3 regions of the Streptomyces sp. NPDC048506 genome follow, and region 3 is predicted to be linked to each of the others. Evidence: riboswitches for the same ligand, from Rfam matches in the RefSeq annotation. Region 3 holds a riboswitch; each other region holds the start of a gene.
The links. Region 3 has a riboswitch for thiamine pyrophosphate ahead of thiC (phosphomethylpyrimidine synthase ThiC). Riboswitches for the same ligand answer to the same signal wherever they lie in the genome.
Positions count from the first base shown of each region.

Region 1: linked by a shared signal. The riboswitch ahead of thiO (glycine oxidase ThiO) and the one ahead of thiC (phosphomethylpyrimidine synthase ThiC) in region 3 are both predicted to bind thiamine pyrophosphate.
Region 2: linked by a shared signal. The riboswitch ahead of AB0C96_RS20210 (thiamine ABC transporter substrate-binding protein) and the one ahead of thiC (phosphomethylpyrimidine synthase ThiC) in region 3 are both predicted to bind thiamine pyrophosphate.

Region 1 covers NZ_JBEZIX010000052.1:60,194-67,840, forward strand. Annotated here, with positions in the region: gene AB0C96_RS33685 (hypothetical protein) at 11-1,174, opposite strand; gene metF (methylenetetrahydrofolate reductase [NAD(P)H]) at 1,212-2,129, opposite strand; gene thiE (thiamine phosphate synthase) at 2,282-2,932, opposite strand; gene AB0C96_RS33700 (Rv2175c family DNA-binding protein) at 3,051-3,416, opposite strand; gene AB0C96_RS33705 (FAD-dependent oxidoreductase) at 3,589-4,869, opposite strand; TPP riboswitch at 5,047-5,159, shown strand; gene thiO (glycine oxidase ThiO) at 5,157-6,380, shown strand; gene thiS (sulfur carrier protein ThiS) at 6,377-6,598, shown strand; gene AB0C96_RS33720 (thiazole synthase) at 6,607-7,461, shown strand.
Region 2 covers NZ_JBEZIX010000023.1:94,430-102,076, forward strand. Annotated here, with positions in the region: gene AB0C96_RS20205 (iron ABC transporter permease) at 1-1,611, opposite strand, end outside; gene AB0C96_RS20210 (thiamine ABC transporter substrate-binding protein) at 1,665-2,741, opposite strand; TPP riboswitch at 2,848-2,968, opposite strand; gene rlmN (23S rRNA (adenine(2503)-C(2))-methyltransferase RlmN) at 3,002-4,108, opposite strand; gene AB0C96_RS20220 (DUF6333 family protein) at 4,233-4,637, opposite strand; gene AB0C96_RS20225 (TetR/AcrR family transcriptional regulator) at 4,726-5,349, opposite strand; gene AB0C96_RS20230 (hypothetical protein) at 5,419-5,646, shown strand; gene AB0C96_RS20235 (hypothetical protein) at 5,643-5,813, shown strand; gene AB0C96_RS20240 (phosphatidate cytidylyltransferase) at 6,004-7,170, opposite strand; gene frr (ribosome recycling factor) at 7,170-7,647, opposite strand, start outside.
Region 3 covers NZ_JBEZIX010000002.1:178,002-185,648, reverse strand. Annotated here, with positions in the region: gene AB0C96_RS02255 (metallophosphoesterase) at 175-1,326, shown strand; gene AB0C96_RS02250 (hypothetical protein) at 1,551-2,432, shown strand; gene thiC (phosphomethylpyrimidine synthase ThiC) at 2,546-4,339, opposite strand; TPP riboswitch at 4,335-4,491, opposite strand; gene AB0C96_RS02240 (YibE/F family protein) at 4,563-5,951, shown strand; gene AB0C96_RS02235 (SsgA family sporulation/cell division regulator) at 6,053-6,475, opposite strand; gene AB0C96_RS02230 (helix-turn-helix domain-containing protein) at 6,579-7,349, opposite strand; gene AB0C96_RS02225 (DUF5326 family protein) at 7,626-7,647, opposite strand, start outside.

The sequences.
Region 1 (7,647 bases), on a different contig from region 3:
CCGGGCCCACTCAGTAGCGGAACTGCTGTCCGTCGTAGCCCTGTTGCTGGTAGGGCGGGTAGGGCGGCTGCTCGGGCGGGAGTTCACCGTCGCGCTGCTGGGGGACCCATGCGCCGTCGGACGAGGCCTCCCCGTAGCCCTGGCCCGGGCTCTGGCCGAGCGGCCCGCCCTGGCCGTCGTACTGCTGCGCGCCGTAGGCCGGCGCGGCGTACGGGTCCGGCTGCGCGTAGGGGTCGTACGGGGCGGAGTACTGCTGGGCGCCGGCGTACGGGTCGGCGTAGGGCTGCTGCTGGCCCTGGCCGTCGCCGTACGCCGCGTAGGGGTCGGCGTAGCCGTCCTGGCCGGCCGCGGGCTGGCCGTAACTGCCGCCGTACGCATAGCCGTTGCCGTCGCCGGCGCCGCTGCCGGCAGTGTTGCCGTAGACGTCGTAGCCCGTGTAGTCGGCCTGCGGAGTGCGGGCGTCGGCGCTGTAGATGCCGTACTGGCCGGTCTCCTCGGGCAGCGGTTCCGGTGCGTAGACGGCGGTGGTGTCGGCCCGTGCGTAGTCGTTCCGGTCCGCGGTAGGTGGCGCGTCGTAGGACGGTGCGGGAAAGGCCTGGGTGGCGAAGACGCTCTGGTCCTGCGGGTCCTGGTACGGGTCCTGGGTGCGGTAGGGGTCGCCCGGCTCGTAGTCGCCGGTCTGGTAGCCGTACGAGCCCTGGCCGGCGTAGGTGTCCTGGTTCTGGAAGCCGCCGACGCTCCGGAAGCCCCCGGTGCTCTCGAAGGTCTCCGGGCCGCCCCCGCCCGCGCCGATGCCCGGGCCGGGGAGGTCGGCGGGCGGCTCACCGGCCGGTACCGCCTCCACGTCGGAGACCTGGAGGGTGGGTTCGGTGGCGGGCGGGCCGGACGGCCGGGCCCGGCGGCGCCGGCTCTCGCCGGGTTTGCCGCCCAGGGCCCAGCCGGTGGTGAAGCCGCGCTTGAAGGAGAGCGTCACCTGGGTCTGGCCGAAGGCGAAGGCGAGCAGACCGACCCCGATCACGATCACCGAGGGGATGACGACGCCGACGACCACACCGAGGAAGCCGGCGAAGGCGAGCAGCCGCCAGCGCAGCCGGGCCTTGTACTGGAGCAGTACCTCGCCCAGCAGCCACACGGCGACCAGGCCGAACGCGATGTAGAGGATCGTCCAGCCCATATACGCCCCTCTTCCGCCGCCCGCCGGCCAGCCGTGATCAGGACCGCTGGTGCAGCCCCAGGTTCTCGTAGATCTCCAGGGTCGCCGTGGAGTGGTTCAGGGTAATGAAGTGCAACCCGGGAACGTCCTCGGCCATCAAACGCGCACACAATTCCGTGGCGTACTCGATGCCAATGGAGCGTACCGCCGCCGGGTCGTCCTTGACGGCGAGGATCCGCTCGGCCAGCTCGGGCGGGAAGGCCGCATTGCTGAGCTGAGCGAACCGCTCGATCTGGCGCACGTTCGTAACCGGCATGATCTCCGGAATGATCGGTGTGGAGCAACCCGCGGCACCGACGCGGTCCCGCAACCGGAAGTAGTCCTCGGCGTAGAAGAACATCTGGGTGATCGCGAAGTCCGCGCCGGCCCGGCATTTGTCGACGAAGTGGGTCACGTCGGTGTCCCAGTCCGTCGAGCGCGGGTGCATCTCGGGGAAGGCGGCGACGCCGACGCAGAAGTCGCCGGACTCCTTGATCAGACGGACCAGGTCGGCGGCGTAGGCGATGCCGTCGGGGTGCTTGACCCACTCGCCCATGGGGTCGCCGGGCGGGTCGCCGCGGAGCGCGAGCATATTGCGGATCCCGGCGTCGGCGTACTGGCCGATGATGTTGCGCAGATCCGCCATGGAGTGGTTGACCGCGGTCAGATGGGCCACTGGGGTGAGAGTGGTGTCGGTGGCGATGCGCTCGGTGGCGCGCACCGTGCCGTCACGGGAGGTGCCGCCGGCGCCGTACGTCACGGAGACGAAGGTCGGCGCGACGGCCTCGATCCGGCGAATGGCGTTCCACAGGGTCCGCTCGCCCTTCTCCGTCTTGGGGGCGGCGAACTCAAACGAGTAGGACTGCTTGCCGGAGGCGAGCAGTTCGCGCACCGTGTGCGCGCGATCAGTCCTGGTGGAAGCTGTACCTAGGGCCATACGGGCAGGTTAACCACCGGCCGGGCACACACCAACCGTCTTCGACGTAATGCCTGGTTGGTCCGGTTCATGTCCACTGGTTGGACATTTTCCGCTCCGGCGCACCCGCCGAGGGGGCCGCGTCCGGCCCGGTCCCCGGCCCGCGGGGGCTCCTACGCGTCCCAGCCGCGGATGCGCTTGGCCAGCGCGGCCGCTGCCGCCCCCGGGTCGTCGGCCTCCGTGAGGGCGCGGACCACCACGACCCGCCGGGCACCGGCGGCGAGCACCTCGTCCAGATTGCCGGCGTCGATCCCGCCGATGGCGAACCAGGGGCGCTCGGGGGCCCGTGCCGCGGCGTAGCGGACCAGGTCGAGGCCGGGGGCGTGGCGGCCCGGCTTGGTGGGCGTCGGCCAGCAGGGGCCGGTGCAGAAGTAGTCCACGCCCGGCTCGGCGATCGCGGCGTCCACCTCGGCCTCGGCGTGGGTGGAGCGGCCTATGACGACGTCCGGGCCGAGGACGGCGCGGGCCGCCGGGACCGGCAGGTCGCCCTGCCCGAGGTGCAGCACGTCGCTGCCGATGGCGTGGGCGACGTCCGCGCGGTCGTTGACCGCGAGCAGCTTGCCGTGCCGCCGGCAGGCGTCCGCGAACACCTCCAGGTGCCGCAGCTCCTCGCCGGCCTCCATGCCCTTGTCGCGCAGCTGGACGATGTCCACGCCCGAGGCCAGCACCGCGTCCAGGAACTGCGGGAGGTCGCCCTGGGCCGTGCGGGCGTCCGTGCAGAGGTAGAGCCGGGCGTCGGACAGGGCCTGTCGTGCGGTGCTCATCGGGCGGTTTCCCCCCAGGTCGGGGGCGTACGGGCCGGGCCTTCCGGTCCGTACGCCCCTGGGATGCGGCTACGGATGCCGGTGCGGTCGCTGTCGGGAGCGGGCCGCACCGGGCGGATCAGACGGCGAGCGCCTGGGCCCGGCGCTTCACCTCCGTGCCGCGATTCTCGCGCAGCGCCTGCGCCGGGGTACCGGGCAGGGTCTCATCCTCCGTGAACAGCCACTCCAGCATCTCCTCGTCGGTGAAGCCGTCGTCCTTGAGGAGCGTGAGCGTGCCGACGAGGCCCTTGACCACCTTGTCGTCCTTGATGAAATCGGCGGGCACCTGAAGCACCCTGTTCTCGCCGCGGCGCACCGCGATCAGCTGGCCCTCCTTGACCAGCTGCCGCACGCGGGTCACCTCGACGCCGAGCTTTTCGGCGATGTCGGGGAGGGTGAGCCAGGCGGGGACGAGTCCATCGATGTTTGCGTCAATCTCGGTCACAGGACAAGCCTGCCACCTCGCACTGACAGCCGGTAGCCGGGCATCGCCATCAGGGGTCGCCGGCACCCCGGAGAGTGACGACGCCCCCCCGCGAGGCGCCCGGCGGCGCACCCCCGACTGCCCCCGGATGCCCCCGGTGCCCCGGACGACCCCGGTGCCCCGGCTCCGGCCCCTACTCGGCGGCGGCCTTCAGCGGTACCGCCGCGTTCGCCGCCCGGTCCCGGTCGAGGACCGCACCCCGTTCGATCAGCTTGCGGCCCTGGGCGAGGTCCCGCGGCCGCCCCACGGCCAGCAGCGCGACCAACCTGCCGGCCCGCCGACCGGACGGCGCCTCGCCCGCGCCCTCCTCGCCGCGCAGCCAGACCACCGACCAGGCGGCGCCGGTCGGGTCGCCGCGCCAGACCAGTTCGTCGGCGTCCCCGTGGTGCCCCGCGTACTGCACGAACCGGCCGAACTGCTCGGACCAGAAGTACGGGACGGGGTCGTAGACCACGTCTTCGGCCCCGCCCCGGGCGATGTTCTCGGCGACCGTACGGGGGCCCTGGAGGGCGTTGTCCCAGTGGTGGACCAGCAGGCGGCTGCCGTAACGGGTGGACGGGAAGGAGGCGCAGTCCCCGACCGCGTAGACATCGGGTACGGAGGTGCGCAGCCGCTCGTCGGCGAGCACGGAGGCGTCGTCGGGCGAGACCTCGACGCCGGAGCCGGCCAGCCAGGCGGTGGCGGGCCGGGCGCCGATCCCGACGACCACGGCGTCGGCGGGCAGCACGGTGCCGTCCGCGAGGGTGACCGCACCGGCGGTGACGGACGCGACCCGGGCACCGGTGCGCAGTTCGGCACCGGCGTCCGCGTACCAGGAGGTCATATGGGCGGCGACCTCGGCGGGCAGGGCACCGGCCAGCGGGCGGTCGGCGGCCTCGACGACGGTGACCGCGCACCCGGCCTCGCGCGCCGCGGTGGCGAACTCGGCGCCGATCCAGCCGGCCCCGACGACCACGATCTCGTGCTGGGCGGCGAGCACCGGCCGCAGCCGTTCGGCGTCGTCGAGGGTGCGCAGCAGGTGGACGCCGGGCATGCCCCGGCTGCCGGGCAGCGCGATCGGGTCGGCGCCGGTCGCGATCACCGCGTGGTCGTAGCGGACCGGGCCCTCGGCCGTATCGACCCGGTGGTCCTCCGGAACCAGGGCGGTGACCCGGCGGCCGAGGTGGAGGTCGATGCCGAGCCCGGCGAAGTCCACGTCGAAGGTGGGGCTGTCGGCCCTGCCCAGCAGCACCGCCTTGGACAGCGGGGGCCGGTCGTAGGGCTGGTGGGGCTCGTCGCCGAGCAGTGTGATCGCGCCGCGCCAGCCCTGTTCGCGCAGGGCGACCGCGGTCTGCACACCCGCGATTCCGGCGCCGACGATCACCACGCGCGGCGTGTGGTCAGAGGACGGGGAGGACATGCTCTGCTCGCTCACCCACTCACTCTAGGCCGGTGTGCCACGCCGCCCGCGCAGCGCGCAAGGAGATCTCTGACACACCGTCACACGCGGCGACAGCGGGGCGCGGGGCCGCCCCGCGTACGCCGGGACGCCCGCGCGCACACCCGGACATCGCCTTACGGCGCCTCGCGCCCCCGTACTAGGGTGACGGGTACACGCACTCGCGGGAGCCCGGACGCACCGGGCTGAGAGGGAGGCTGGCCGGCCTCCGACCGTACGAACCTGATCCGGGTCATGCCGGCGAAGGGAGGGGCTGGACGCCCATGCATCCACCTGCCACACCATCGAGATCGGACACCGGGCACCCCGACGTGCTCGTCATCGGGGGCGGCGTCATCGGCCTGGTCACCGCCTGGCGGGCGGCCGGCCGCGGGCTGACCGTCGCGCTGGCCGACCCCGCGCCCGGTGGCGGTGCGGCGTACGTCGCGGCCGGGATGCTGGCCGCGGTCTCCGAGCTGCACTACGGGGAGCAGACCCTGCTGGGCCTCAACCTCGCCTCGGCGCGCCGCTACCCCCGGTTCACCGAGGAGCTGGAGGAGGCGAGCGGGCAGCGGATCGGCTACCGGCGGTGCGGCACCCTGGCCGTCGCCCTGGACGCCGACGACCGCGCCCACCTGCGCGAGCTGCACGCCCTACAGCTCCGCTCGGGCCTGGACTCCCAATGGCTGGCGGGCCGCGAGTGCCGCCGCCTGGAGCCGATGCTGGCCCCCGGCGTACGCGGCGGCCTGCGGGTGGACGGCGACCACCAGGTCGATCCGCGCCGGCTGGCGAGCGCGCTGCTGGCGGCCTGTGAGCGGGCCGGGGTGGTGTTCCACCGGAGCCGGGCCGAGCGGCTAACGGTCGACCGCGGCCGCGCCACGGGCGCCGAACTCGCCGACGGCACACGGGTGTCGGCCGGTCAGACCGTACTGGCCGCCGGCAGCCGCAGCGGCCGGCTGGCCGGGGTGCCCGAGGAACTACTGCCGCCGGTGCGGCCGGTCAAGGGCCAGGTGCTGCGGCTGCGGCTGCCGGCCGTGCCCGCCGGTTCCCCAGCCTTCCTGTCCCGCACCGTACGGGCCGTGGTCCGCGGCAACCCCCTCTATCTGGTGCCGCGGGAGAACGGCGAGCTGGTCCTCGGGGCCACCAGCGAGGAGCTGGGCTGGGACACCACCGTCACCGCGGGCGGGGTGTACGAACTGCTGCGGGACGCCCACGAGCTGGTCCCCGGCATCACCGAGCTGCCCCTCGTGGAGACCTGCGCCGGGCTGCGCCCCGCCTCCCCCGACAACGCCCCGCTCCTCGGGCCGACCGAACTGCCCAGCTTCCATCTGGCCACCGGCCACTTCCGCAACGGCGTGCTGCTGACGCCGGTCACCGGTGAGGTGATGGCCGAGGTGCTGGCCACCGGGAACCTGCCCGAGGAGGCCCGTCCCTTCACCCCCGCGCGCTTCTCCCCCACCGCTTCCGGGACCGCGCGCCCCCGCCTTCCGGAGGAGCAGCCCGTATGAGCGCCCCCACCCCCACCGTTTCGGTGTCCGTCAACGGCGAGGCCCGTGAGATCCCCGGCGGGCTCACCCTCGACCGGCTGGTCTCGACCCTGTCCACGGCGCCCACCGGGGTGGCCGCGGCGGTCAACGACGTCGTCGTGCCGCGCACCCAGTGGCCCGCCACCCCGCTCGACGACGGCGACCGCGTCGAGGTGCTCACCGCGGTCCAGGGAGGCTGATCCAGGACATGTCCGATACCGCGCTCTTCCGGGGGACGTCCTCCGCCGCGCCCCGGGGCGGCTCCGCCACCGGCCCCGACCTGCTGACCATCGGCGGGACCACCTTCACCTCCCGCCTGATCATGGGCACCGGTGGCGCGCCCAGCCTCGACGTCCTCGAACGCGCCCTGATCGCCTCCGGCACCGAGCTGACCACGGTCGCCATGCGCCGGCTGGATCCCACCGTGCAGGGCTCGGTCCTGTCCGTCCTCGACCGGCACAAGATCGAGGTGCTGCCCAACACGGCCGGCTGCTTCACCGCGGGCGAGGCGGTGCTCACCGCGCGGCTCGCCCGGGAGGCACTCGGCACGAACTGGGTCAAGCTGGAGGTCGTCGCCGACGAGCGGACCCTGCTGCCCGATCCGATCGAGCTGCTGGACGCCGCCGAGACGCTGGTCGACGACGGCTTCACGGTGCTGCCCTACACCAACGACGATCCGGTACTGGCCCGCAAGCTGGAGGACGTGGGCTGCGCCGCGATCATGCCGCTGGGCTCGCCGATCGGCTCCGGTCTGGGCATCCGCAACCCGCACAACTTCCAGCTGATCACCGAGCGGGCCGGCGTCCCGGTCATCCTGGACGCCGGCGCGGGCACCGCCTCGGACGCCGCCGTCGCCATGGAGCTGGGCTGCGCGGCGGTCATGCTGGCGTCCGCGGTCACCCGCGCCCAGGAACCCGAGCTGATGGCCGCCGCCATGCGACACGCGGTCGAGGCCGGCCGCCTGGCGGCCCGTGCGGGCCGGATCCCACGACGCCATTTCGCGGTGGCGTCGTCCCCTACGGAGGGGGTCGCAGACCTGGACCCCGAGCGGCCAGCGTTTTAATCCCCCCACGTTTTCGTCTGGCCCGCCGTGCTGGTTTCTCGCCGTTGCGCCTGCGGCGGGCGTGGGTTGTTGGGTGCGGTGAGTGGGTGGATTACTTGTGGGGGCTGGCGCCGTCTGTTCACTGCGGGCAGGGGACCACTCGTGCGAGCCCCCACCGGCCTCCTTCCTTCCCACCCACGGGAGGGT
Region 2 (7,647 bases), on a different contig from region 3:
GGCCAGCAAGGCGCCGGCGCACACCACCATCAAGATGGTCGACAGGGCCATCGCCTGCCCGTAGTTGAGCTCTCCGGCACGTCCCAGCAGCCGCGCCACAGCCACCGGCAGCGTCGGACGGTCCGGCCGTGCGATGAAGACCGTGGCGCCGAACTCACCCAGCGAGATGGCGAAGGCGAAGCCCGCGGCGATCAGCAGTGCCCGGCGCACCATCGGCAGATCGACCTCGCGCCACACCCGCCACGGTGAGGCGCCGAGCACGGCGGCCGCCTCGCGCAGCCGCCCGTCGACGGCCCGCAGGACCGGGAGCATCGTGCGGACCACGAAGGGCACCCCCACCAGCGCCTGGGCGAGCGGGACCAGCCACCACGAGGTGCGCAGGTCCAGCGGCGGCTCGTCGAGGGTGATCAGGAAGCCGAAGCCGACGGTGACCGCGGAGACGCCCAGGGGCAGCATCAGCAGCCCGTCGAAGCCCCGGACCAGCCGGCTGACCAGCGGAATCCGCCCCGACGGGCCGCGGCGCAGCCGGGGCAGGGCCAGCGCGGCGGCGGCCAGTCCGCCCACCACCAGCGCGATCGCGGTGGCCGCCGCCCCGTAGGCAAGGGAGTTCCACACGGCCTCCAAGGGGGCGACCGCGAAGGCGCTGTCGGCGCCCGTGGCCGAGCCCAGTGAGGTGTAGAAGACCGTTCCATGGCCGTCCGGTCCGGCGAACGACCGCTCCACGAGCACCGCCAGGGGCGCGATCAGCAGGACGGCGATGACCAGGAGCGTTCCCCACAGCAGCGCCCACTGGCCGCGGCCGCGCGGCCGATGGGCGGTCCGGGCGGCGTCCACCAGCCGCAGTGCGGACTCCCTGCGGCGCACCGTCCAGGCGTGCAGCGCCAGTACGCCGAGCACCGCCACGAACTGGATCATGGTGAGGACCGCGGCCGTCGGCAGATCCAGGAAGTCCGCGGTCTGTCGGTAGATCTCCACCTCCAGCGTCGAGAAGGTGGGTCCGCCGAGGATCTGCACCACCCCGAAGGAGGTGAAGGTGAAGAGGAAGACCATCAGGGCGGCGGCCGCGACGGCCGGCCCCAGGGCGGGCAGCGTCACCCGCCGCCAGGCCGCGAACCGTCCGGCGCCCAGCACCCGCGCGGCCTCCTCCTGGCGCGGATCGAGCTGCCCCCAGAGCCCGCCGACGGTGCGTACCACCACCGCGTAGTTGAAGAAGACGTGCGCCAGCAGGATCGCCCATACCGAGGTGTCCAGGCGCACGCCCCACAGGTCGTCCAGCAGTCCGCCCCGCCCGAGCAGCGCCAGGAAGGCCGCGCCGACGACGACGGTGGGCAGCACGAACGGCACCGCCACCACCGCCCGCAGCAGCTGTTTGCCGGGGAAGTCGAAGCGCGCGAAGACATAGGCACCGGGCAGCGCGACCAGCAGGGTCAGCGCGGTCGAGGCGGCGGCCTGCCAGACGGTGAACCACAGGACGTGCACGATGCCCGGGTCGCTGAGCACCGCGCCGAAGCGGCCGAGCTGCCACTGTCCGCCGTCCTTCAGTCCCCGGCCGACGATCGCGACGACCGGGTAGCCGAAGAACAGCGCGAAGAAGGCGAGCGGCACCGCCATCAGGCCGAGCCGCACCGCCGTTCCCCGCGCCGGTCCGCGGCGCCAAGTGGTGGCTACTTCAGAACGAGCGAGGACCACTGCTTGATCCACTGTTCACGGTTCTGGGTGATCGTCTCCGGGGCCAGCGTCGTCGGCTTGTCGATCGTCGCGCCGTACTTGGTGAACACCTCCGGCACCGTGGCGTCCTTGCGTGCCGGGTTGACGAACATCTGGAGGGGCACGTCCTCCTGGAACGTCCGGCTCAGCAGGAAGTCCAGCAGCGCCTTGCCGCCCTTCTCGTTCTTCGCGCCCTTCAGGAGCCCGCCGAACTCGATCTGCCGGAAGCAGGTGCCGGTCGCGACGCCGGTGGGTGCCTCCTTCGGCGCGGGCTTCTTGCCGAGCACCTCGGCGGGCGGGCTGGAGGCGTAGGAGACCACCAGCGGCTTGTCGCCCTTGTCCTTGCCGGCCGCGGAGCCCGAGAACCGCTCGTTATAGGCCTGCTCCCAGCCGTCGACCACCTCGACGCCGTTGGCCTTGAGCTTCTTCCAGTAGCCCTGCCAGCCGTCGTTGCCGTACGCGGCGATGGTGGCGAGCTGGAAGGCGAGCCCCGGGGAGGAGGTCGCGGAGTTCTCGGTGACGAGCAGGCCCTTGTACTGCGGCTTGACGAGGTCGTCGAAGGTCTTCGGCGGCGCGATCTTGTGCTTGGCGAAGTAGCCGCGGTCGTAGTTGACGCAGATGTCGCCGTAGTCGAGCGGGGTGACGCGGTGCCGGTCCTTGTCGAGTTGCAGCGCCGCCGGGACGCTGTCCAGGCCCTTGGCCCGGTACGGGCTGAACAGGCCGGCCTTCAGCCCGCGGGAGAGCAGGATGTTGTCGATGCCGAAGAACACATCGCCCTGCGGATTGTCCTTCGACAGGATCGCCTGGTTGACGGCCTTGCCGGCGTCCCCGCCCCCGAGGACCTTCACCTTGTAGCCGCTCTCCTTCTCGAAGGCGGCGAGGACGGACTTCGACGCGCGGAACGAGTCATGGCTGACGAGCGTGACGGTCTTGGCGTCCGCGCTGCCGCCGCCCTGACTGCCGCATGCGGCGAGTGTGGTCATAGCGACCGCGGCGGCAACGGCCGCCGCGGTGATCCTGCTCGTGGTGCTCACTGATTCTTCCTCCTGGCTGGCCAGGAAGAGACGCGGCCCTGCCCGGTGTCCGCGGCTCGCGACGTCCGACGACGTGGCGCGGGTGACTCCGGGCAGGGCGCAACAGCATGAGTGACGACCGAACTTCCTACCCGGAATGACCCGGGCGAGGTTCAAGGGTCTGCGGGCACCGTAGGACTACGACGCATCCGCACTCTCAGCGCTGTGGCGCTCCCCTGTCGGAATGTGCATTTGTTCGGTCACACGGTACCAGCGGGTGGTCAGCGCTCCGAGGCGGCCAGCTGCCCGCACGCGCCGTCGATCTCCTGCCCACGGGTGTCACGAACGGTCACCGGCACCCCGTGCGCCTCGATGGCCCGCACGAACGCCCGCTCGTCCTCGGGGCGCGAGGCGGTCCACTTCGACCCGGGGGTGGGGTTCAGCGGAATCAGGTTCACATGGACGCGGTTGCCCTTGAGCAGCCGCCCCAGCAGGTCACCGCGCCACGCCTGGTCGTTGATGTCCCGGATCAGGGCGTACTCGATCGAGATGCGCCGCCCGGACTTCTCCGCGTAACTCCAGGCCGCGTCCAGCACCTCGCGCACCTTCCAGCGCGTGTTGACGGGCACGAGGGTGTCGCGCAGCTCGTCGTCCGGTGCGTGCAGCGAGACCGCCAGCCGGCACTTGAAGCCCTCGTCGGCGAACCGGAGCATCGCCGGGACCAGGCCGACCGTGGAGACGGTGATGCCCCGCTGGGACAGCCCGAGACCGTCCGGCTCGGGGTCGGTCAGCCGCCGGATCGCGCCGACGACCCTCTTGTAGTTGGCCAGCGGCTCGCCCATCCCCATGAAGACGATGTTGGACAGCCGCGCCGGGCCGCCCGGCACCTCGCCGTCGCGCAGCGCCCGCATCCCGTCGACGATCTGGTGCACGATCTCGGCGGTGGACAGGTTGCGGTCCAGCCCCGCCTGCCCCGTGGCGCAGAACGGGCAGTTCATTCCGCAGCCGGCCTGCGAGGAGATGCACATGGTGACCCGGTCCGGGTAGCGCATCAGCACGGACTCGACGAGCGTGCCGTCGTGCAGCTTCCACAGGGTCTTGCGGGTGGTGTCGTCATCGCACGAGATGTGCCGTACGACGTTCATCAGGTCCGGCAGCAGTGCGCCGGCCAGCTTCTCGCGCGCCGCCGCCGGAATGTCGGTCCACTGCGCCGGGTCGTGCGCGTAACGGGCGAAGTAGTGCTGCGACAGCTGCTTGGCGCGGAACGGCTTCTCACCGATCTCGGCCACCGCGTCGCGGCGCTCGGCGGGGCTGAGGTCGGCGAGGTGCCGAGGGGGCTGCTTGGCCCCGCGCGGCGCGACGAAAGTGAGTTCTCCGGGTGCAGGCATGGTTCGTCCAGTGTCGCAGATCATTTGGCGCGCCCCAGGTCAGGCTGGTGAGGGGACGAACACCCTCGGTCGTCGCCGGTCATCGTCGGCCGACCGCGCGGGGATTCTGCCGGCCGGCACGTCGTCACCCACCGATGAAGTACAGCCCCTCCATGTGGTGGGTGGAGCTCTTGGTGTGGCGGACCGTGAGTACGGAGGTCTCCAGATGCGTCCGGGGCCACGGGTCGGCCTCCCCCCGGGCCAGGCCGACGAAGGCGGACCACTCCACCTCCTCGGGCTCGGCGTCCAGGTCGACGTCGATGTCCTCCAGCATCTCGCCGGTGATGCCGAGGGCCGCGGCAACCGCGTGCGGGTCGCCGGTCAGCTCCCAGGGGTCCATCCCGGGCCATCCGGAGGCGTGGAACAGGGTGCCGTCGGGCAGCCACACGATGTCCTCGGTGTGGGACTCGCCGCAGTCCACCTCCACCCGGCCGACGATCCGCGCATCCGGGTAGCGCTCGCGCAGGCGGCCCACCTCGTACAGCCCCATGCCCCGGCCTGCACCAGGTCGACCAACTCGCTTGCCGACGCGGCACCTTCGCCCCGGCAGTGTGCGCGACGCCTCCGGCGTCCGGCGTTCATCCGGCCCCGGACAGATCCTCCAGGTGAGCGGCCAGCACCTGACGGCACATCTGGGCGCCGAGGATGTCGGGGTGGCGTACCGCGCTGAGGGAGAGACCGTCGAGGAGCGAGGTCAGGCGCTCGGTCTCGATGGCGATGTCGCGTCCGGGGCGCAGCGTGCCGGACTCGTCGAGCCGGGTGAGGACGCGGTGCACCAGCCTTCTGGTGCCGGCGGCGGCCTGGTGGGCGAGGTCCTGGAAGGCCGGATTGGTGCGGGCCGCGGCGTTGAAGTCGAGGAAGACGGTGACCTCCGCGCCGCGGCGTTCGTCCAGCGGCAGCAGCTCGGCCAGGAGGTCGGTCACGAGGCGGAGCCGCTCCGCGCAGGGATACCGGCCCAGGTCCCCGATGCGCTCGACGTGCTGGAGCAGCCGATCGGTGAGGCCGTCGAGCATCGACTGCATCGCGAAGTCCATCAGCTCCTGCTGGCTGGCGAAGTAGTGGCGCAGCGAGCCGATGTTGAGCCCGGCCTCGTCGGCGACGGCGCGCAGCGAGGTGCGTTGCAGGCCGTCGCGAACCACGACTCGGAACAGCGCGTCGACGACCGCGCGGCGGCGGGCGTCCGGATCCACGACCTTCGGCATGCCGCCTTTGTATCACGCCCGTGATACATTGTTTTTTATCACATGCGTGATACAAAAACGGGAGGACTCATGGAGCGGTACCTCAACCTCATGCTCATCAGGTTCGGCGTCATCGCGGGCGGCCTGGTGGTGCTGGCCCTGGTGGTCTTCGCCGTCGCCGTGGTGCTGAAGCGCCGGGGCCGGCTCGAACAGGCCCGCCGGTACGCGGACCCCGCCCTGCGCGCCGCCCTGCGGGCGGCGGCCCGCCGCCTGGAGGACGGCCCCTCCCGTGCGCGCCAGCGGGACGGCCGGCGATGAACGGCCTCGCGATGAACGCGTCCGATGTCGCCCATCACCTGCTGATGGACTACGCACTCAAGGGCGTCATCGTCGCCGTGGCGCTGATCGTCCTGGCGCTGGGGATGGCGGCGATCTGGCGGTGGGCCGGCCGCGGCACGGACCGGCGACCGGGAACCCGCGGGTGACGGCCGGCGCCGACCCAAGCGGCGCGCCACCGCTTCCGCAACCACCACCACTGCCACTCCCACTCCCACTGCCACTGCCACTGCCACTTCCACTTCCACACAAAAAGCCCCCCGCCAGCAGATCACCGCTAGCAGGGGGCTTTGCGTCAGCCTCAGCCTCGGGGCCGCACGACCCCGGGCACCGTCGGGCTCAGCCCGATCCCACGAAGACCACGAACAGCAGCCAGACCACCGGAGCGGTCGGCAGCAGCGAGTCCAGACGGTCCATGATGCCGCCGTGGCCGGGCAGCAAGGTGCCCATGTCCTTGATGCCCAGATCGCGTTTGATCATGGACTCGCCGAGGTCACCGAGCGTGGCACTGGCCGCGACCGCGAGGCCCAGCAGCAGGCCCTGCCACCACGAACCGCCCACGATCAGGAACTCCATGCACAGGGCGCCGGCGGCCATCGCGAAGAGCACCGCGCCGACGAGGCCCTCGCGGGTCTTCCCGGGGCTGATCCGCGGCGCGAGCTTGTGCTTGCCGAACCGCCAGCCGACCGCGTACGCACCGGTGTCGCTGACGACCGTCAACAGCAGGAACGTGACCACCCGCTGCGGCCCGTCGGCCTCGGCCGCGAGCATCAGCGCCACGAACGTCGCCAGGAACGGCACGTAGAACGCCGCGAAGACGCCGGCGGTGACGTCCCGCAGGTAGTTCTCGGGCGCCTCGGTCATCCGCCAGACCAGGACGGCGAGCGCGGTGAGCGCCATCGCCACCCACGCCCCCTCGGCGCCGCGCACGTATCCGGCGACCACCATGGCGGTGCCACCGACCGCGAGCGGCACCAGCGGCACCCGGATGTCCTTGCGCTCCGCCAGCCGCGAGGTCAGCTCCCACAGCCCCACGACGACCGCGATCGCGATCACGCCGATGAAGACGGGCTTGTAGACGAAGAGCGACGCGAGGATGACCGCACCGAGGCCGACACCCACCCCTATCGCGGCACGCAGGTTGCGGCCCGCGCTCTTCTTCTGCGGCTTCGCTGAGTCCGCCGAACGGTCGGACCCGGGAAAAGAGGTGGGCATGGGCTCCTGCGGCTCTTCCTCGCGGAACAGGGGGCCGCTCAGTCGAGCAGCCCCCCGGTCGTCCGGGTGGTCCCGGTCATCCCGGATGTCCCGATATTCCCGGTCGTCGTCCTGGTGTCCGCCTGGCTCGGGCACGATGGGCATGGGCCGAGTCTGCGCCGCCGCGCCCCAGTCGTGCACGGGACCCGCCGGGGCGGGCGGCGCCGCCCCGCGAAGCGAGGAGGCCAGTCCGTGGTCGGGCGGCCCCCATTGGCCGGCGCCGGGCGAGGCCCCCCAGGATGACTCGTTCATCAGACCTCTAGGAGCTCGGATTCCTTGTGCTTGAGCAGCTCGTCCACCTGCGCGACGTACTTCGCGGTGGTGTCGTCGAGCTCCTTCTCCGCGCGGCGCACCTCGTCCTCGCCGGACTCCTTGTCCTTGACGAGCTTGTCCAGCGCCTCCTTGGCCTTGCGCCGGACGCTGCGGATCGAGATCTTCGAGTCCTCGGCCTTGTTCTTGGCGACCTTGATGAACTCCTTGCGGCGCTCCTCGGTCAGCTCCGGGAAGGTCACCCGGATGATGCTGCCGTCGTTGCTCGGGTTGACGCCGAGGTCGGAGTCGCGGATCGCCTGCTCGATGTTGCGCAGCGCGCTCTTGTCGAACGGGGTGACCACGGCCATCCGCGGCTCGGGGACCGAGAACGACGCCAGCTGGTTGATCGGCGTCATCGCACCGTAGTAGTCCGCCACGATCTTGTTGAACATCGCCGGGTGCGCACGTCCGGTGCGA
Region 3 (7,647 bases):
CATGCCAGGAAAAAACAGGGCGATCTCGGGAGAAATCAGCCGCGAATGTCAGGCTCCGTCGGATTGACCACCCCCGGGTGCGTCACAAGCCGCGATCGGCATTCCTATGATGGGCGCACGACACCGCGGACCGCCGTCGACCAGGCACGGGTCCGATAGGTGCACGGCGGCGCGATGGTGGAGGGGTCGATGACTCAGGGGGCCAGTGAGGGACCCATGGTGTGGACCATGGCGGGGCAAACTCCGGAGTCCGCTCCGTTGCCCGGAACTCCCTCCGGCACGTCCGCGGGTTCCCCCTTCCCGCCTGCCGGTCCGCCGCTGCATCTGCCCGTCGGTCCGCCGCCCGTGGCACCCCCCGTGGTTCCGCCCGCCGCCCCGCCGGCCGAGGACTACACCCCGACCGCCCGTGACCTCCCGGTCATCACCCCGGTCCGTACGGACACCCTCATCGATCACCCGGCCGTCGTCCCGGCGCCCGAAGCCGCGAGCGACTCCCACGCGCCGGAGGGCCTGGGCCCCCTGTTCGTCGTCGGCGATGTGCACGGCTACTACGACGAGCTGCGCGAGGCGCTGGCCGCCGAGGGCCTGATCGACGCCGACGGCGACTGGGCGGCGGGCAACGCCCGGCTCTGGTTCCTCGGCGACTTCACCGACCGCGGCCCGGACGGCATCGGCGTGATCGACCTGGTCATGCAGCTCTCCGCGCAGGCCGCGGCGGCCGGCGGCTACTGCAAGGCCCTGATGGGCAACCACGAGCTGCTGCTGCTGGGCGCCAAGCGGTTCGGTGACACCCCGGTCCAGTCCGGCGCCGGCACCGCGTCCTTCCAGGCCGCCTGGCTCCTCAACGGCGGCCAGAAGAGCGACATGGACCGCCTTGAGGACCACCACCTCCAGTGGATGGCCCGGCTGGACGCCGTGATGGAGGAGGACGGGCACCTGCTCGTGCACTCCGACACCACCGCCTACCTCGAGTACGGCGACTCGATCGAGGCCGTCAACGACACCGTCCACGACGTCCTCACCCGCAGCGACGCCGACGAAGTCTGGGACCTGTTCCGCAAGTTCACCAAGCGGTTCGCCTTCCGCGACGAGTCCGGCTCGCAGGCCGTGCGCGAGCTCCTGGACGCGTACGGCGGCGACCGCGTCGTCCACGGGCACAGCCCGATCCCGTACCTGCTGGGCGAGGTGGGCACGGAGGACAGCGAGAGCGACGGCATCACGGTCGACGGTCCGCACGTCTACGCCGACGGTCTGGCCATCGCCATGGACGGCGGCATCACCATGGCCGGAAAGCTGCTGGTCGTTCAACTTCCGCTGACTGACTGAGCGTTCGCTGGGCAGATGTACCGCGGACCGGCGGGTGGTCGGTCGGGTCGGAAACAGGAGGCGGCACGGGCGGAATCCGGTCGTGGCATTACTCAATTTCCGTAAACTCTCTGTCACCCCGCGCCGGAGTCGCTCTACCATCGGTCTATCCGTAGCAGGCTCTCCTCCGTTTCCGCCCACCGCCCGGCCAACGCCGGCCGTACGGCCCTACGGAGCATCGGGGGATGCACATGAACAGCGCTCCGCACCTGCTGAACGAGGACCGCGCGGAATTCGCGCGGCTCCTTGATGAAGCGCTGCGTACCGCCGCATACCGCTCGGACGACCCCAGCGCCGGAGCGGAGAAGCACCTCAATACCGAGCAGTTGCGCACGATGGCGCTCAATGCGACCACCGCGATCGCCGCCTGCGCCACGGCCGAATACCAACGTTTCGTGCAGTTGCGTGCCGAACTGCGCGCGCCGGCGTCCACGCTGTCCGGCACCGGCGCGAACGGACCGACAGAGGACGAGACCACTGGCGAAGGACCGGGATCGGCCACCGCGGGCGAGTCCAAAAACACCGGTGCCGGACTGGCCGCGATGGTCACCGTCCTCGCCCCGGTCCTCGCGGGCATCGCCGCCGTGCTCTTCCTCCTCATCGGCTACGCCCTGCGCGCGATCAGCCCCGACAAGTCCCTCGCCGAGCCGCTGATCAGCGTGGGCTGGATCTTCGCCGCGCTCACCGCCGCCGGCGCCCTCGTCGCGATGGGCGGCCTGGTGGTCACGGCGCTGCGCAACGGCTCGTCCGCGCAGAACACCAGAGCCGAGGAGCTGGGCGCGGCACTGGACCTCGCGCACGAGGCCTGGCGGCACGCCCTCCTGGAACGCGGGCTGCTGCCCTTCCTCCGCGAGGCGCTGGCCGACCCGGCCGCCAGCCCGGACGACGACCCGGTCCGCTACGTCCCGCGCCGCACCACGGCCCCCGAGAGCCGCATCCCCACCCTCGGCTACACCCGCCCCGAATTCACCAGCCCCGACACCGGCTCCGCACGCACCCGCCCCCGTTACTCCAGCCCGGACTTCACCAGCCCGGACTACGGCGGGCCGGACCACCCGGCGGAGTAGCCGGATTCAGCACACGCGCACCCCAGGGGACCGTTGTACGCGGCAGTGTGTGGTGGAGGCACCAGTGTGTGGTGGAGACACCATCAGCCCCCACCACACACGCGGTCGACCGATCAGTCCGCCAACGGCAGGTACACCCGGTTCCCTGCCGCCGCGAACTCCTTGGACTTCTCCAGCATCCCCGCCTCGATCTCCTCGGGGGTCGCGTCCGCATCGCCGCCGAACTGCTCGGTGATGCTTCGGCTGATCTTCATCGAGCAGAACTTCGGGCCGCACATCGAGCAGAAGTGGGCCGTCTTCGCCGGCTCGGCGGGCAGCGTCGCGTCGTGGAAGGCGCGGGCCGTGTCCGGGTCGAGGGCCAGGTTGAACTGGTCCTCCCAGCGGAACTCGAAGCGGGCGTCGGAGAGCGCGTCGTCCCATTCCTGGGCGCCCGGGTGGCCCTTTGCCAGGTCTGCCGCATGGGCCGCGATCTTGTAGGTGATGACACCGGTCTTGACGTCGTCGCGGTCCGGGAGGCCCAGGTGCTCCTTGGGCGTCACGTAGCAGAGCATCGCGGTGCCCCACCAGGCGATCATCGCCGCGCCGATACCGGAGGTGATGTGGTCGTAGGCGGGTGCGATGTCGGTGGTCAGCGGGCCGAGCGTGTAGAACGGGGCCTCTTCGCAGATCTCCTGCTGGAGGTCGATGTTCTCCTTGATCTTGTGCATCGGGACGTGGCCCGGGCCCTCGATCATGGTCTGTACGCCGTGCCGCTTGGCGATGGTGTTCAGCTCGCCGAGGGTCTTCAGCTCCGCGAACTGTGCCTCGTCGTTGGCGTCCGCGATGGAGCCGGGGCGCAGGCCGTCACCGAGCGAGTAGGTGACGTCGTAGGAGGCGAGGATCTCGCAGAGCTCCTCGAAGTGGGTGTAGAGGAACGACTCCTTGTGGTGCGCAAGGCACCAGGCGGCCATGATCGAACCACCACGGGAGACGATGCCGGTCTTGCGACGGGCGGTCAGCGGCACGTACCGCAAGAGCACACCGGCGTGCACCGTCATGTAGTCGACGCCCTGTTCGGCCTGCTCGATGACGGTGTCCTTGTAGATCTCCCAGGTCAGCTCCTCGGCCTTGCCGTCGACCTTCTCCAGCGCCTGGTAGAGCGGGACGGTGCCGATCGGGACGGGGGAGTTGCGCAGCACCCACTCACGGGTGGTGTGGATGTTGCGGCCGGTGGAGAGGTCCATGACCGTGTCGGCGCCCCAGCGGGTCGCCCAGGTCATCTTCTCCACCTCCTCCTCGATGGAGGAAGTGACCGCCGAGTTACCGATGTTGGCGTTCACCTTCACCAGGAAGTTCTTGCCGATGATCATCGGCTCGATCTCCGGGTGGTTGACGTTGGCCGGCAGCACCGCGCGTCCGGCGGCGATCTCCTCGCGCACGAACTCGGGCGTGACGTTCTCGCGGAGCGCGACGTACTCCATCTCCGCGGTGATCTCACCCCGCCGCGCGTAGGCGAGCTGGGTGACGACGGCGCCGTCCCGGCCGCGGCGCGGCTGGCGGGGGCGACCGGGGAAGACCGCGTCGAGGTTCTTCAGCCCGCCGCGCGGGGAGGTGTGCTTGAGGCCGTCGTCCTCCGGCCGCATGGGGCGACCCGCGTACTCCTCGGTGTCGCCGCGGGCGATGATCCAGTTCTCCCGCAGCGGCGCCAGACCACGGCGGACATCGGTGTCGATATTCGGGTCGGTGTACGGCCCGGACGTGTCGTAGAGCGTCACGTCCTTGCCGTTGGTGAGGTGCACCCGCCGGACCGGGACCCGAAGATCCGGCCGCGATCCGGAGACATAGCCCTTGTGCCAGCCGATCTGCGGCTCGTTGCCGCCGCTGGCATCGTCGTCGTTTTTGGGCGTGCGTGCATCCTGCAGAGTCATGGAGACCCCAACTCCCTACGCCGGCATTACCCGGTAACAGGTTCGGCGGTCGACGCAGCGGCTTCCATCCGTCGACGTTTCACGTGAAACGTCGCTGGGACGGAGGTCAGCGCCCTCTCAGCCCGGTGCTCCGAGCTCCCGCGATTGCAAAGGTGCCACCACGGTAGCGGCCGATGCAGCGGGGTGAACAGGGGGCCCCATGAGTTCTTGGGATGATCTGGCGGTGAGCTCCCACGCGTCGCACCACCATGCCGCCCCGCACTCGCATACGCACGGCCACGGCCCGGCCGCGCCGGTCTCCCGGCATCTGCGGAAGGTGATCGCGGCCGTGCTGATCCCGTTCGCGGCGGCAGTGGCGGTCGGTCTGGTCGTGCTCTGGCCGGGCGGCGCGCCGCCCCACAAGCCCTCCGGTGTCGGCTTCGACCAGCCCACGGAGAAGGCCAGGGTCATCAAGGTGGTCGAGGTGAACTGCGCCGACGTCCACGCCGAGCAGCAGTCCCAGCCACCGTCGCCGACGGGACAGCCACCGGCCGGGGGAGCGGCCAAGGGCAAGCCCTGCCAGCAGGCGACGATCAAGGTCACCACGGGGGAGAACGCCGGGCGCACCTTCCAAACCGTGGTGACACCAGACGCCCTGCGGCGCTATACGACCGGGCAGGACGTGGTGGTGGCGTACTCCCCCAAGGCGCCGAAGGACCTGCAATACGCGGTCAGCGATGTCGACCGGTCCCTCCCGATGTGGGTACTGGCGGCGATCTTCGCCGGGGCGGTCGTGCTCGTCGGCCGGTTGCGCGGCGTCCTCGCGCTGGTGGCGCTGGCGGCCAGCTTCGTCGTGCTGACGCTGTTCATCCTCCCGGCGATCCTGCAAGGCTCCGATCCACTGGTGGTGGCGATCGTCGGGGGCAGCGCGATCATGCTGATCGCGCTCTACATGTGCCATGGGCTGACGGCTCGTACCTCGGTGGCGGTGCTCGGCACCCTCGTGTCACTGCTGCTGATCGGGCTGCTCGGCTCGGTGTTCATCAACTGGGCGCTGCTGACCGGCAATACGGACGACACCACCGGCCTGGTGCACAGCCTCTATCCGAACATCGAGATCCACGGTCTGCTGCTGGCGGGGATCATCATCGGGTCGCTGGGTGTGCTCGACGATGTGACGGTGACCCAGACCGCCGCGATCTGGGAGCTGAAGGAGGCCGATCCCTCAGCCGGCTGGCGTGCGCTGTACGGCGCGGCAATGCGGATCGGCCGGGATCACATCGCGTCCGTGGTCAACACCCTGGTACTGGCCTATGCGGGCGCCGCACTGCCTTTGCTGTTGCTGTTCTCGATCGCACAGAGCAGCGTCGGTACGGTCGCCACGAGCGAGGTGGTCGCGGAGGAGATCGTCCGCACCTTGGTGGGCAGCATCGGCCTGGTCGCCTCCGTCCCGCTGACGACGCTGCTGGCCGCTCTGGTCGTCTCAGCCGACCGCAGGAGTCACGGCGCGCCCGGGACGTCCGTGGAGACGGGGACGGGTACGGAGACAGAGCCGGGCGCGGGCGCGCTGGTGGACGCGGCGGGCGGCCGGACGCATCGGCGGGGTGGGCACGGCAGACGCCGCAAGCGCTGAGGCATACGGGCCCGCGCACGGCGCGGGATGCACACGGGTACGCGGCACGGACCGGCGTACCCGTTGCGGCGCCGCACCCAACGGCCTGGCGGGCGGCGGGGTCAGCCCGCGGGCGCCTCCGTGAGGATCTGGTCCAGGACGGCCTCCAGCATGTCGCAGACCTCTTCCTCACCGAGCGGCACCAGGCGGTCCGTACGGTCCAGGAACGCGACCAGCGGCGCCGCGCTCACCCGGAACAGGGCACGTTCGGCGCCCACTTGAAGGCTGATGAAGACATCACTGAGGTGCTCGGAGGAGACCGGCTCGATCCGCACATCGCCCTCACCGGACGGCCGGCTCAGCCCGTCCAGCAGCAACTCCCGGCCGAACGCCCAGGTAACGGGCGCATCGCCGGGCAGATCGAAGGTGAGCCGGACGGCGTACGGATCGGTGCTGGCGAAGTTCAGCTCCACCGGGATCCGGAACGCGAGCTCCTCCGAGACGACGAAGCTCATGATCACTTCTGCCTGAACTGTGTCGGTCATCAACCACTGCCCCGCACTTGATCAGAGATGGCCGGGTGCATCCCCCATAGCCCTGTGGACGCCATCGTGTGCCACCGGCCGACAGATCACAAGGAGTGAGTTTTCAGATACTGATAGAGAAGGCGAGTGTCGTTAGTGCCGTCTCCGCCATTTTCCGTAGTCGTTCCGTAACGGATCGCAATCGATGCAGTTCATGGGAGGGAAGTGACACTCCCAGCGTCGCAGCGGCCGCCCCGACCTGGATGGGAATGGCCGAACACACCGTGCCGAGGGCATATTCCTGGCGTTCAACGGCCACCTGACCGCGACGCACCGTGTCCAGGCGGTGCAGCAGATCGCCCTCGGTCCGCATGGAGAAGGGCGTTATCGACTGGACGGGGTACCGCGACAGGTGTTCCTTCCTTGATGCCTCGTCAAGCTGCGCGAGCAGACACTGCCCGATCGCATGAGCATGCGCGGTGGTACGAAAGTCGGCCCATTCCTCCACCGGCGGCCGCTCCGGGTCGTCGGTGACCGCCACCATCTCCACCTCGCCCTCGCGGTAGACGGCGAAGTAGACGGCGGCATCCAGCTTCCGACCGGCCACCGCCAGCGCTTCGGAGGCATGGGCCCGCTGCCGGCGTCGGTCCCCGGCCCGGCCGATGGCCTCGGCCGCCTCACCGAAGACGAAGACACCGTTCTCGCGCTGTAGATAGCCCTCGTGCGTCAGGGTCCGCAGCAGGTGGTAGGTCGTCGGCAGCGGCAGTCCGGTTTCTCTGGCGAGTTGCTTGGCCGGCGCGCCATCGGCGTGCGCGGCCACCGCCTCCAACAGTCGCAGTGCCCGCTGCACCGACCCGATCAAGGTGGGATGAGAGGCGGATTCGCCATTCGCCATTGCCAACGCCAATCCCCAGGTCCGCTCGCCGTGGGGCACGGGGCCCCGGTCGCGGGACCCACTCCCGCGACCGCGCGTCTCCCAGGCCCCCGCGATGACGCCCGACCCCGCCCAGGGCATGCTCGGGATTTTCCGGAAACGCCACCATCCGGAAGACGTCTGCGGTCCGCACTCTAGCTCCGGCGATCCGGGCAGCAGGCCGAAAGCGGGAGGAGTTAACCCGCCAGGTGCACCCGGCCGCGAGAGTGGACGGAACCGTCGGGGCAGGCGTTCGGCCTACCAGTCGCTCTTCGACGAG